4 regions of the Actinomadura sp. B10D3 genome follow, and region 2 is predicted to be linked to each of the others. Evidence: riboswitches for the same ligand, from Rfam matches in the RefSeq annotation. Region 2 holds a riboswitch; each other region holds the start of a gene.
What was found. Region 2 has a riboswitch for cyclic di-AMP ahead of ABGB11_RS31555 (CHAP domain-containing protein). Riboswitches for the same ligand answer to the same signal wherever they lie in the genome.
Positions count from the first base shown of each region.

Region 1: it holds a riboswitch for cyclic di-AMP, as region 2 does, so the genes downstream of both, ABGB11_RS06620 (CHAP domain-containing protein) here and ABGB11_RS31555 (CHAP domain-containing protein) in region 2, are expected to answer to the same signal.
Region 3: it holds a riboswitch for cyclic di-AMP, as region 2 does, so the genes downstream of both, ABGB11_RS37965 (hypothetical protein) here and ABGB11_RS31555 (CHAP domain-containing protein) in region 2, are expected to answer to the same signal.
Region 4: it holds a riboswitch for cyclic di-AMP, as region 2 does, so the genes downstream of both, ABGB11_RS01775 (C40 family peptidase) here and ABGB11_RS31555 (CHAP domain-containing protein) in region 2, are expected to answer to the same signal.

Region 1 is NZ_JBDPLY010000003.1:106,775-110,014, forward strand. It holds gene ABGB11_RS06615 (hypothetical protein) at 1-384, opposite strand, end outside; gene ABGB11_RS06620 (CHAP domain-containing protein) at 424-1,236, opposite strand; cyclic di-AMP (ydaO/yuaA leader) riboswitch at 1,247-1,399, opposite strand; cyclic di-AMP (ydaO/yuaA leader) riboswitch at 1,559-1,755, opposite strand; gene ABGB11_RS06625 (NlpC/P60 family protein) at 2,255-3,240, opposite strand, start outside.
Region 2 is NZ_JBDPLY010000027.1:3,992-7,231, reverse strand. It holds gene ABGB11_RS31560 (CDP-glycerol glycerophosphotransferase family protein) at 1-757, opposite strand, end outside; gene ABGB11_RS31555 (CHAP domain-containing protein) at 924-1,682, opposite strand; cyclic di-AMP (ydaO/yuaA leader) riboswitch at 1,694-1,850, opposite strand; gene ABGB11_RS31550 (SpoIIE family protein phosphatase) at 2,307-3,240, opposite strand, start outside.
Region 3 is NZ_JBDPLY010000039.1:17,310-20,549, reverse strand. It holds gene ABGB11_RS37970 (DUF6596 domain-containing protein) at 1-603, shown strand, start outside; gene ABGB11_RS37965 (hypothetical protein) at 677-1,345, opposite strand; cyclic di-AMP (ydaO/yuaA leader) riboswitch at 1,355-1,497, opposite strand; gene ABGB11_RS37960 (hypothetical protein) at 1,970-2,839, shown strand; gene ABGB11_RS37955 (helix-turn-helix domain-containing protein) at 3,074-3,240, shown strand, end outside.
Region 4 is NZ_JBDPLY010000001.1:421,522-424,761, forward strand. It holds gene ABGB11_RS01765 (Mut7-C RNAse domain-containing protein) at 1-314, shown strand, start outside; gene ABGB11_RS01770 ((deoxy)nucleoside triphosphate pyrophosphohydrolase) at 333-722, shown strand; gene ABGB11_RS01775 (C40 family peptidase) at 805-1,824, opposite strand; cyclic di-AMP (ydaO/yuaA leader) riboswitch at 1,832-1,967, opposite strand; gene typA (translational GTPase TypA) at 2,157-3,240, shown strand, end outside.

The DNA.
Region 1 (3,240 bases), on a different contig from region 2:
GGCGTGCTCCTCGTCCACGGCCTGCGTGCCGACGACGCGCTCCCGCCATCCCGCCAGCGGAAGCGCCCGGAGGTTGTCGTACATCCGCGACTGGGCGGCCTGGAACTCGGCGGGCGCGTCGCCGACGGTGGCGAGGAAGGCCATGCGGTCGCCGTCGCGCACGGCCCGGGCGCGGTTGGCGAGGACGGCGGCGGCCGCGTCCGGGTCGATCGCGGCGGCCGCGCCGGAGGCCCCGGCACCGGACGGATCGGCGCGCCTCGTCTCGCCGGTGGGCGGGACGAGCAGCCCGGCGCCCCCGGCGAGCATCACGGCGGCCCCGCTCGCGCCCAGGGCGAGGGCCCTGCGGCGCGTCACGGGCCTGGTCCGCACGGCACGCTCCTCCACGCGGGCGATCCTATGCAGCCGGTGGTCAGGGCCGTGCCATCAGGACCGGTAGGCGGGGTAGCCGTAGCCGACGACGTCGTCGGCCGACCGCTTCTTGACCTGTACGGCGTTGCCGGTGTTGCCCTCGACCGCCTCGATGGTCCGGTCGTCGATCTTCTTGATCACCATGCCGACGTGCCGGATGTCGGTGACGTCCTTGCCGCCGTCCCAGGCGTAGAAGACGATCGCGCCGGGACGGGGTTCGGTGCCCCAGCGGCCCTGCTGCCGGAACCAGCGGGCGTGCGCGACCGTCCAGGCGTCGCTGCCGATCTGGTCGCGGAAGCCGATCTGCTCGCCCACCCAGGAGACGAACATGTCGCACCAGTTCGCGTCGCCGTAGGCGGAGAGGGAGCCGCCGTCGCGCGCGAGCGTCTCCTTCGCGCGCGCCGTGCGCATGTACCACTTCTGGAACTTGGTCTCGCCGCCGCCGTCCTCCTCGACGCCCACCTGGGAGCGTGCGAGCTCGATGGCTTCGGCGGCGGTCGGCCGCGACCTGCCGGAGGACTTCCCGGGCGCCTTCGCGGCCGGCTTCCGCGGCGCGCCCTTCCCCGGGTCGTTCCTCGCGGCCTTCCGGGCCCCGTCCTTGGACGAGTCCTTCGACGAGCCGCCGGAGGGCTTCTTGCCGGGGGCGTGCGCCGCGGTGGACGCGGCGGGGGCGGATCCGAACGGCAGGACCGACGCCTGCGCGGTGGCGGCGGCGGTGCCGAGCACGGCGGCGCCGACGATGAGGCCGCCGGTCGTCCGCCAGGTGAGGGGCAGGGGGCTCGCCTTGCGATGCCTGCCCGGGGTCTTCTTGCGGTGTGCACCTGGCACGCGGGGGTTCTCCTCGACTTCCATGCCGCCTACCGGGTTAGCTGACGGGTTCGGGCGTGGAAGCCGCCCTACGGCCCGCGGGCAGGCCGATTCACCCCGATGAGGACGTGATGGGTCCCCGGTTCCGCACCGGCCGCGCATGGGGGCACGGCGGTCAGCGGATTCGGCGGTGACGCGCCCGGGGGCGGGCGCGCCGGTTCGGATGGGGGGCTGCGGGCGCGGTCCGCGCGCGTGGGCGCGGGTGCCCGCGGAGAGCAGGGGGAAATGGGGCGTGGCCGCACGACGGGCGGCCACGCCCAGGTAACGCTGCGGAACTCACTCCTTCGCTTCTTCCAGACGCCTACCGGGTTAGCTGACGGGTTCGGGCGTGGAAGTGGCCCTACGGCGGGCTCCACCGGAACGGGGCCGGAGGAGACTCGCCGATTCACCCCGGGTGCCGGACGTCGTCCGGGACGGTTCCCGGACCCTGCCGGCGTGGGTCCCCGGTTCCGCACTGGGCGGACTCGGCGCTGCCGCTGCGATCCTGGGGGCGTGATGGGGCCCGGCGCGGGACCTGTCTCCCGCGTGCGAACGCGCGGCGCCTGTGTTGTGCGTCGGACGGCGGCCCGTCGCCGGGGGCCGTCCGGGGCCGCCCGTGGACACCCGCCGTGGCAGCGCTCTCAGCGCCATGCACGCTGCGGGCGTGCGCACGGGGGAACGGGAACGGCCGGGTCTCGCGTGGAGACCGCCGCGGCACTCTCGGGTGCCGCCGGACGACGCGTGGAGCGCGCCGTCCTCGGGGGGAGCGACGCGTGGCTCGCGCCGCCGTCACGCGGCGGCTGGATGCGCCGCGTGGGACGGGAGCGCCTGGTGAGCGCCCCGGGGCCACGGCGCCTGGAGGGCGCCGTGAGTGGTGACAAGGTACCAAAGCCCCAACAGAAGGCAAACCCCCCCAAAATCAACAACGGACCAGGTCAAGCCCGGTCCGTTGTCGGTGGAGGCTCCGGATCGCCGCCGTGGCGGGCCCGGAGGGCGCGGGTCAGGGGCGCCCGGCGCCGTAGTAGTTGCTCAGGTAGTAGCCCGAGGTGATGCTCACGACCTCGACGTTCTTGCCGGTGCGCGGAGCGTGGATCATCTTGCCGCCGCCCACGTACAGCCCGACGTGGCCGAGGCTGCTGAAGAACACCAGGTCGCCCGGCTGGAGGTTGCTCTTGGCGACCCGCTTGGTGGCCGCGTACTGGGAGTTGGTCGTGCGGGTGATGCTGACGCCCGCGGCCCCCCACGCCTTCATGGTCAGGCCGGAGCAGTCGTAGGAGTTCGGCCCCTCGGCCCCGTAGGAGTAGGGCTTGCCGAGCTGGGCGTAGGCGAAGTTGAGCGCCGTGCGGGCCGAGCCGCTGGCGGGACCGGTGTAGGTGCCGCCGATGCCGCCACCGCCGCCCGAGGAGCTTCCGCCGCCGAGCCGCCGCAGCAGCGCCTTCTGCTTCGCGACCTCCCGGTCGAGCTTCTTCTTCTGCTCCCGCAGCTCCTTGGTCTTCGCCTTCACGTCGTCATAGGCCGTCTTGGCCTGCGACTCCTCGCGGCGCAGCCGCTGGGCGGTGGCGAGGAACTGGGTGAGCTGGGAGCTGCGCTCCTGCGACAGGTGCGAGAAGACGGCCGCCTGGTCGAGAATGGCCTGCGGGTCGTTGCTGCCGACGAAGCCGGTCACGTCCGCGGAGTCGCCGTTCTTGTACGCGGCGGCGGCCATCTTGGCGATCGCCGAGCGCTGCTCCTCGAAGGCGGCCTGCTCCTGCCTGCTCGCCTTGCTCGCGCTCTCGTACTTCTTCTTGGCGATCTTCAGCTTCTCGTTGAGCTGGTTGAACTCCTCGACCTTGTGGTCCATCTGCTCGGCGAGCTTGTCGAGCTTCTTCTGGACCTGCGCCCGGGTCGGCTTCGGTTCCGCGTGCGCCACCACCGGGGCGAAGGTCAGGGAGGCCGTCACGGTGAGGCAGGCGACGGCCGCCAGGCGGCGGGAGGCGCCGCGGATCG
Region 2 (3,240 bases):
CGAACAGCATGTCGATGCGCCGGTGGATCTCCAGCCGGTCGGCGAAGTTGGCCAGCTCGGCGCGCCGGTTGGAGATCGACGGCGCGGGCACGCTCTCCCGGACGAGCCACTGGTAGACGCGGTGCGGGATGAGCGCCGTCCGTCCCGCCGCCAGGTAGGCCTCGGCGGTGAACAGCAGGTCCTCGTAGTGCAGGCGCTCGACGAACCGCAAGCCGTGCTCCTCCAGAAAGCCCCGCCGGTACGCCTTGTTGGTCGAGAGGGTGTCGTAGAGGAGGTTCGGGTTGTCGTCCAGCGACTCGTAGACGGCCCTGCGCTGGTAAAGCCAGGGGTACCAGGGGCGGACGCGCCCCTTGGCCCCCGCAGGCAGGTCGAGGAAGATCCGGTCGCAGAGCCCGGAGACGATGTCGGCGCCGGTGTCCTCGGCGGCGGCGAGGAGGTTGAGGCAGGCGTGCCGGTCCAGCAGGTCGTCGCTGTCGAGGAACATCAGGTACCGGCCCGCCGACGCCTCGACGCCGCGGTTGCGGGGACGGCCGCAGCCGCCCGAGTTGGTCGGCAGGTGGACGGCCCGCACCCGTCCCGGGTGGGCCGCGGCGAACCGGTCGGCGGCCTGCGCCGTCCCGTCGGTGCTCCCGTCGTCGACGATGACCGTCTCGACGGCGCCGAGCGACTGCGCCAGCGCCGAGGCCACCGCGTGCGGGAGCCTCTCCGCGTCGTTGTAGGCGATCACCACCACACTGACGTCCGGGCGCACCCGCATGGGCATCCCCCTTCACCGACTGCCGTGTGCCTGTGATTCCTTTCCAGGAACGCCACACTGAGGTCCAAGGGAGATCAAAGGCTGTCAATGCGTCGTATTACCCGACGGAACGCCCGAAGGCGCCCGGCAGAAGCCGGGCGCCTTCGAGGATGTCGTTGTTTCGGGGTCAGGCGGCGTAGTCGGGGTAGCCGAAGCCCACGACCTGGGACTTCTGGCGCACCTTCTCCTTCACCGCGTTCCCGGTGTTGCCCTCGACGGTCTTGAAGGTGCCGTCGCCGTTGTCCTTCACGACGAGGCCGACGTGGTCGATGCCGCCGATCCTGCCGCCGGAGCCCTTGTCCCAGTCGAAGAAGACGACCGCGCCGGGCTTGGGCTTGTGGCCCCACCGGCCGGTGTCCTTGAACCAGGTGGCGTGCTTGACGGTGTAGGCGTCCCAGCCCATGTTCTGGACACCGGTCTGGGCGCCGAGCCAGGACACGAACATGTCGCACCACTGGGCGCCGTTGTAGGCCTTGACCGAGAAGCCGCCGTCACGCTGGGCGGTGGCCTTGGCGTGCGGAGTCGACACGTACCACTTGTGGAACTTGGTCTGGCCGCCCCGGCCCTCGTCGATCCCGACCTGGCTCTTCGCCAGCTTGATCACCTCGTCGGGCTTGACCGCGCGCGGCGGGACCTTCCAGCCCTCGCTGCGCGCCTCGGCGGCCGACATGGTCTTGCCCTTCGCCTGCCCGGACTCGGCGGACACGGCGCCCTTCTTGACGGACGCCGCCTGCGCGGAGGTCTCGGCGGCGGCGCTGCCGTCCGCGAGGGGGGCGGCGACGCCGAGCGCGACGGCGCCGGCGAGGACCGCACCGACGGCGACGCCGACGGCCTTGTCCTCGGGCGTGAAGCGGTTGAGGGAAAGTCGATCGAAACGACCGGTCATGCAGGGAATCTCCTTGTCTTCCATGACGCCTACCGGGTTAGCTGACGGATTCGGGCATGGAAGCAGCCCTACGGCGCACCTGTGGGGCACGCCGATTCACCCCTGGAACCTGGGTCCCCGGCTCCGTCCGGTCGGTCTCGACCGGGACGGACTCGGCCTTGCACCGCGGCAGCGGTGCTCATTTCTCGGATGTATCTCTGACTGATCTTGATGTGGGGGCGCGCGTCCTGTGGCGCGCATCGCGTGCGGTTTCCGCTCCGCGATCCTCGGCCGCCTCGACGACCGGCGGCAACGCATGGGCTGCGTTGCTTGATTCGCCTAGAAGGTACCAACCTGGCCAAGAAAAGCAAACCAGGCACAAAGCAGCGTCTTGCCTGCTCAAAGCCCTTCCAAGGGAGTACCAACACCGTCATGGAGGCGCGTGTTCCCGATCTTTATCGGACTGCCTCCCAGCCCTTTGCGGATAGGGCTTTCCGCACCTCGGCGAAAGGTAAAGAAACCCCGGGGCGATCTTAAGGCCACATGGTCATCCGGCCCTCACCGACCGCCATCGACCCCCTGGGGCCCGTCCGAGTGAGGCCTAAGTCACATCAGGTGATCATCGCAGGTCGGCCGGGTCGCCGGTCACTCCACGTACAGGGCGAACAGCGTGGTGTCGTCCGCCGCCCGGTCGTGCTCCATCCGCGCCAGGACCTCGTCCAGCACGCGGGCGGGCTGCGTCGAGGATTCCCGCAGGATTTTCGTGAGGCGGACGATCCGCTCGTCCAGGTCCGCGTCCCTGCGCTCCACCAGCCCGTCGGTGTAGAGGAAGAGCAGGTCGCCCGCGCGGAGCGCCGTCCTGATCGTGGTGTACTCCCAGCCGGGCATGGCGCCGAGCATCGGATCGCGGACGACCTCCAGGGGCGTCGCCCGGCCGTCCCGGACCAGGATCGGCGGCGGATGCCCCGCGCACGTCCACTCCAGAACCCGCCGGGACGAGTCGAAATGGGCCACGATCGCGGTTCCGGTCGCGGGCGGGTCCATGTTGCCGACGAGCTCGTTCAGCCAGCCCACCAGCCGTCCCGCGGGCTCCCCCGTGCAGGCGAGGCCCAGCAGCCCGTTCCGGGTCCGCGCCATCGCCGCCGCCGCGGGCAGCCCATGCCCGGCCGCGTCTCCGATCGCGAACATCGCCCGCCCGTCCTGCTGCGTGCGGGTCGCGAACCAGTCCCCGCCGATCCGCGCGGTGCTCTCCGCGGCCAGGCTGCGCAGCCCGGTGACCAGGCCGGGGAGCTGCTCCACCTCGTCCTCGTCGGGCAGGATCGCGCGGCGCAGCGTCACCGCCACCCGCCGCTCCTGCGCCGTCCGCGCCTGCTGCCGCAGCATCTGCCGCCGCGTCTCGGCCAGCGCCCGCTCCACGCCGCGCCGCCGGGTGATGTCCTGCGAGACGATATTGATCGAGATCGGCAGCCCCGACTCCCCGAGCACCGGCTCGGCGAACACCCACAGGTGCCGTGGCGTCCCGTCCTTGCCGATCACGCGATGCTCGGCCTCCACCGGCTCGCGCCGCGAGAACATCGTC
Region 3 (3,240 bases), on a different contig from region 2:
GACCTGGCGGACGAGGCGCGGTGGCTCGCCGAGCAGCTCGCCTGGCTGATGCCGCGCCGGCCCGAGGTCCTCGGCCTGCTCGCGCTCATCCGGCTCCACCAGGCGCGCACCGCCGCCCGCTTCGACGACGACGGCCGCCTCGTCCTCCTGCGCGACCAGGACCGCGCGACGTGGGACCACGACGCGGTCAAGGAGGCCGGACGGCTGATCGAGCGCGCCGCCGCGATGCGCGCTCCCGGCCCGTACCAGGTCCAGGCGGCGATCGTCGCGTGCCATGCCGAGGCTCCCACCTGGGACGACACCGACTGGGACCAGATCCTCGTCCTCTACGACATGCTCCTTCACATGACGGGAACGCCGGTCGTCCGCCTCCACCGCGCCATCGCCGTCCGGTACGTCCAGGGCCCGGCGGCGGCGCTGGACGAACTCGCCCCGCTCGCGAAGGCCCTCGACGGCCACCACCTCTACCACGCCACCCGCGCCGAGTTGCTGCGCGACCTCGGCCGCCGGAGAGAAGCGCACGCGGCCGACCGCCGCGCCCTCGCGCTCACCGCCAATCCCGCGCAACAGGCGCTCCTCAGCGAACGCCTCACCTGGACGTGACGCGAAGTTCAGGCGCGCCCATACGCGAAGACCCGGCCGGGGGAGGTGCCCGGCCGGGTGGTTTCGCGTTCTTTCAGAGGTTCGTCGGACGGTAGGCCTTGTACTCGCTGCCCGCGTCCAGGCCGTAGTCGCGCGTCCGGTAGTCCGTGCCGTACCGGCCGCGCTGCTCGTACGCCCAGTAGGCCGTGTGCTTGCTGTTCGCCCACTTCTCGAAGATGACGACGTGGCGGGTGGTGTTCGTCCCCTCCGCGTCCATGACGAGGTCGCCCTTCTTGAGCTCGGACATATTGATGCGCTTGGTGAACTTCGACGACGTCAGGCCGACGGTGTTCTGGCCCGGCTTGGGCAGCCCCAGCGCCATCGAGACGAAGCCGGAGCAGTCGGCCCGGTAGCCCTCGTGGGTCCTGACCTGGCTGTAGGGGACGCGGTCGTCGGAGTGCGGCTGCCACGTCCTGGCCCGCGCGATCACCTTCGAGCGGGCGTCGATCTTCTCGCCGCCGGCGGAGTCGGCGGCGGCCTTCTTCGCGGGGGCCTTCTTCGCCTCCGCCTTCTTCCCGGTGGGCTCCTTCACGACGTGGGCCGTGACGGCCGACGCCTTGTCGTCGCCGCCCGAAGCGGGCGACACCGCCGCGTGCGCCGTCGTCGCGGCCACGCCGCCGAAGACGGCGAGACCGGCGAGGGCGCCGGCGGCGCGGGGGGTCAGGCCCAGGGGGCCACGGGACTTGCTGTGCTTGCCTGTCACAGGGGGGCTCCTTGGCTTCCAAGCCGCCTACCGGGTTAGCTGACGGATTCGGGCGTGGAAGTCGCCCTACGGCCTGCTGGGCAGGTCGATTCACCCCAGTGCGTGGTTGGGTCCCCGGCTCCGCGCGTTGGCGGACTCGGCGTTGCCGCTGCGATCCTTGGGCGCTCGGGCCCGTCCACGGGACCCTGTCGTCCCGTGTGCGAAAGAGCGGCATGTGATGTGTGGTGAGGCGGCCCCGGGGGCGGGGCCGCGATGGGGCGTCTCGTCCCGGCGTGCTCTCGGCGCCTGCACGTTCCGGCGTGCGCATGGTCGGCGCGAGGACGGGTCGGGGGACCCGTGCGACGCATCGGGCTGACGCGAGGCGACGCGTGGATCGCGCCGCCGGCCTCCCGGCGGTGCCGGTGAGGCCCGCGTGCCACAAGGGACACGCTGGTCGAAAGCGCCTGGCGGGCGCCTTGATGAGCGAGAAGCTACAGGCAACCCCAAAGAAAGGCAAACCGCATCAAATCACTCAGCCGCAGGTCAGCGGGCTAGAACTGGGCCTCAGCGCCCCGCCGGTGGGCGATCCGGAGGCCCTGAGGCGGCCCTGCACGGGTGCGGATGGATTCGTGGGAGGGTGACGGCATGTGCGTTGCGGCGGCGCCGGCCAGATTCACCGGCACGATCCTGTACCACGGGCTGCGGAACCATGGCGAGCACGGGCGGGTGCACGTCCTCGGCTACCAGAACACCGCGCAGAACCTCGCCCCCGGACCGAACGCGATGCTGCTGCATCTGCCCGCCGCGGGCATGACGCAGGCGAACTTCATCGACACGAGCGGGTGCCCCCGCATCCTGCGGGACATGGTGGACACGCTCCGCCCCGTCCCGCGGGCGCCGGGGGGCGCCTACGGGGCGGCTCCGCAGCCGGCCGGGCCGCCGCCGGTCCAGGTCTTCGACCACGACGTCTACACCGTCGTGCTCGCCACCGATCCGACGCTGATCCCCGACGCCCTGGAGCAGGTCCCGCCGCCCAAGCGGATCCCGGCCAACCGCCCGCTGTTCGACTTCTACGCGGCCATGTACCCGGGCTACGCCGTGGCGCTGTGCTGTTTCGACAACCGGGAGGCGCTCGCGGCGAACCCGCTGCTCATGTGGTATTCCCCACACGATCCCGACCGGTTCGCGCTGCCCGCGATCGACTGCCACACCGGGGCCGTGCCCGACCTGGGCGCCCAGGTCCTCACCGACCACTGGGTCGTCTTCGGGACGGACGAGGCCAGGCCCGGCTGGGGCGCCGAGGTCCGCTACTCGCCGCACTACGACCGGAACAACCTGCCGCAGGCCCCGCTGCACAGCGGGCCCGCGGCCCCCTTCCTGCCGGGCCGGGTGATGGGCGTGCAGTTCACCGGATGGCACCCCAACGGCGACTTCGTGATCCCCCACACCGACGTCCTCAGCGGCAATCTCGGCAGCCTGCGCCGGGTGGCTCCCGGCTGGGCCCCGCCTCTGTGACACGGCTCAGCGCGGCGCCGTCCCCGAGGTGACCGAGAGCTCCGGCGAGGACGACAGCGTCTCCAGGACGACGCAGTAGCGCTCGGTGAGGCCTGCCCGTCCACGGCGAGCGTCCCACGGAAGTCCAGGTCGCCCTCGGCGCGGACGGTCCCGCCGCGGACGTGATGCCCGCGCCGCCGCAGCCTTGCTCCTCCGCGCGGCGCCGGTCTGTGGCGGCTGGTTACAGTGCCTGTAGTGAAGACCCGAGAGGTGGCGGACGTGGCCGAGGAGGGGGCGCGGGCGGCACGCAAGCGCCGGACCAGGGAGCGGATCGCCGCCGCGGCGATGGAACTGTTCGCGGAGCACGGCTTCCACGCCGTCCCCGTCTCGGAGGTCGCGCGCGCCGCGGGCGTGACCGAGAA
Region 4 (3,240 bases), on a different contig from region 2:
GCCGCGCCCTGTGGTTCGGCGCCTACGTCCGCGGCTCCCGCCCCGACGACCAGCTCCGCGACCTCCTCGACCGCTTCGCCCCCGTCCTGTCCCCCTGGTCCCGCTGCACCGCCTGCAACGGCGTCCTCGTCCCGGTCGACAAGCAGGAGGTCGAGCGCCTCCTGGAGGACGGGACGCGCCGCAGCTACGACGTCTACGGCCGCTGCGCGGACTGCGGGCAGGTGTACTGGCGCGGGGCGCACGGCGACCACCTGGAGGAGATCGTCCGGGAGTCCACACGGCTGGTCGGCGGGGCCGCCGTCAGCGAGAGCTAGCGAGAGGAGCTGGTCGCGATCGACCTCGTGGTCGTCGGCGCCGCGATCATTTCGGACGGGCGCCTGCTGAGCGCGCAGCGGGCCGAGCCCCCGCACATGGCGGGCGGCTGGGAGTTGCCGGGAGGGAAGGTCGACCCGGGCGAGTCCGATGAGGACGCCCTGGTCCGCGAATGCCATGAGGAGCTCGCCGTCAAGGTGGGCTTGGGCCGCCGCATCGGCGGCGACTGGCGCCTGAGCGAACGCAGCGTCCTGCGCGTCTGGACCGCCAGGATCATCGAGGGCGAACCCCGCCCCCTGGAGCACCTGGCCCTCCGCTGGCTGACCCCGCCGGAGCTCTACGACGTCCCCTGGCTCCCAGGCGACCGCCCGGTAATAGAGGTCCTGGCCACCCAAGGCCTAAGACCCTGACAGTCAGAGGGAAAGGCAGATAAATACAGGGACCTCCTACCGCGCCGCAGGAGGTCCCTGTAGGTCTTGAGGTTCCTGTAGGTCAGGAGATGCGGTTGGCGCCCGCGTAGTCGGAGCGGTCCGACATGTTGGAGATCTTCACCACATCGCCGGTCTGCGGGGCGTGCAGGTACTTGCCGCCGCCGAGGTAGATGCCCATGTGGTGGAGGTTGCTGCCGAAGTACACGAGGTCGCCGGAGCGCAGGGAGCCGCGCGAGACCTTGGTGCCGAGGGCGAACAGGTCGCCGGTGTAGTGGGGGAGCCCGGGCTTGCCGACCTGGGTGTAGGCCCAGACGACGAGGCCGGAGCAGTCGAAGCTGTTGGGGCCGGCGGCGGCCCACACGTACGGGCTGCCGAGCTTGGTGAGGGCCTTGCGGGCCATCTTGGCGGGGAGTCCGGAGCCCTTCACGGTGGCGGTGAGGCCGCTGCGGGGGTCGCGGACGTGGGTGGTGGTCAGCTTGTCGAGGCGCTTCATCACCTCGGCGACCTTGGTCTTGGCCGCCGCGCGGGCCTTCTTGGCGTCCTCCCAGGCCTTCTTGACCTGCGCGGTCCTGGCCTCGGCGGTGCGCTGGGCCGCCTCGGCCTGGTCGATCTGCTTCTTCAGGGCGAGGACGGCGGCGGCCTGGTTCTGCGCGAGGTAGGCGCGGTCGGAGAGGCCTTCCGCGGAGCCGCCGGCGCCGAAGATGACGTCGGGGCCGCCGGCCATGTAGTTCGCGGCGGCCAGCCGCCCGAGCTGCTGCCGGGCGGGCTCGGCGAGGGCGCGCAGCCGCTGCGCCTCCCGGGCGGCGGCCTGCTCGGCCTTGCGGGCCTTGCCGAAGTCGACGCGGGTCTTGTTGTACTTCTCGGTGAGGATCTCGGCCTCTTCGTTCAGCGCGTCGAGGCTCTTGCGCAGGCCCTTCTCCGTCGTCGGCGTCGGGCTCGGTGCGCTCGGCGCGGCGGCGAGCCGGAGGGGCTGCGCGGCGTGGGCGGTGACGGGCGCGGTGGCGCCGAGACCGATCAGGAGCAGGGTGGCGGCGGTGGCGGCGGGCGTGATGCGCCGCCGCCTTCGGGGATCCGGTGCCAAGCCGGTGTTCTCCTCTCCACGTACGCCTACCGGGTTAGCTGACGGGTTCGGGCCAGGAGTCGCCCTACGACGCGTGCGTCGATTCACCCCAGGGACCTGGGTCCCCGGTTCTCCCGTGACGGGAGATTCGGCGTCCCGGCCGCAGTCCCGAGGGGTGGGACTCCCGACGACCGGATCTCGGGCAGATTACAAAGGATGAGCAAAGTTGGCCAATCGGGGCTCGTGGTGCGGGTGGTGTGAACGGCTCGTGGTGGGTGGTACGCAGGGCCAAGTAGAATGGGTTCGCCGCGTGTCGGCGGCCACTCCCGAAATCTCACGCAAGGCGAACCCGCATGCCCATCTCCACGCGCGACGACCTCCGGAACGTCGCGATCGTCGCCCACGTCGACCATGGCAAGACGACGCTGGTCGACGCCATGCTCTGGCAGTCCGGGGCCTTCCGCGAGAACCAGGACGTCGACGACCGTGTCATGGACTCCAACGACCTGGAGCGCGAGAAGGGGATCACCATCCTCGCGAAGAACACGGCGGTGAAGCACAACGGGCTGACGATCAACATCATCGACACCCCCGGCCACGCCGACTTCGGCGGCGAGGTCGAGCGCGGGCTGTCGATGGTGGACGGCGTCGTCCTGCTGGTGGACGCCAGCGAGGGCCCGCTCCCGCAGACCCGGTTCGTGCTGCGCAAGGCGCTCGCCGCGCGGCTGCCGGTGATCCTGGTCGTGAACAAGACCGACCGGCCCGACGCCCGCATCGCCGAGGTCGTGGACGAGACGTACGAGCTGTTCATGGACCTCGACGCCGACGAGGACCAGATCGACTTCCCGATCGTGTACGCGTCGGGGCGCGCCGGGCGGGCGTCGCTGGAGCAGCCCGCCGACGGCGCCATGCCCGACTCGGCCGACCTGGAGCCGCTGTTCAAGGTCATCACCGAGACGATCCCGGCGCCGGCCTACGACCCGGACGCGCCGCTGCAGGCGCACGTGACCAACCTGGACGCCTCCAGCTACCTCGGCCGGATCGCGCTGTGCCGGGTGCACGCCGGCACGATCAAGAAGGGCCAGCAGGTCGCGTGGTGCCGGCACGACGGCAGCATCGAGCGGGTGAAGATCACCGAGCTGCTGATGACCGACGCGCTCGCCCGCAAGCCGGCCGAGGCGGCCGGTCCGGGCGACATCATCGCGATCGCCGGCATCCCGGAGATCATGATCGGTGACACCATCGCCGACCCGGACGACCCGCGCCCGCTGCCGCTGATCACGGTGGACGAGCCGGCGATCTCCATGACGATCGGCACCAACACCGGGCCGATGGCCGGGCGCGAGAAGGGCACCAAGGTCACCGCCCGGATGGTCAAGGACCGGCTGGACCGCGAGCTCGTCGGCAACGTGTCGATCCGGGTGCTGCCGACCGAGC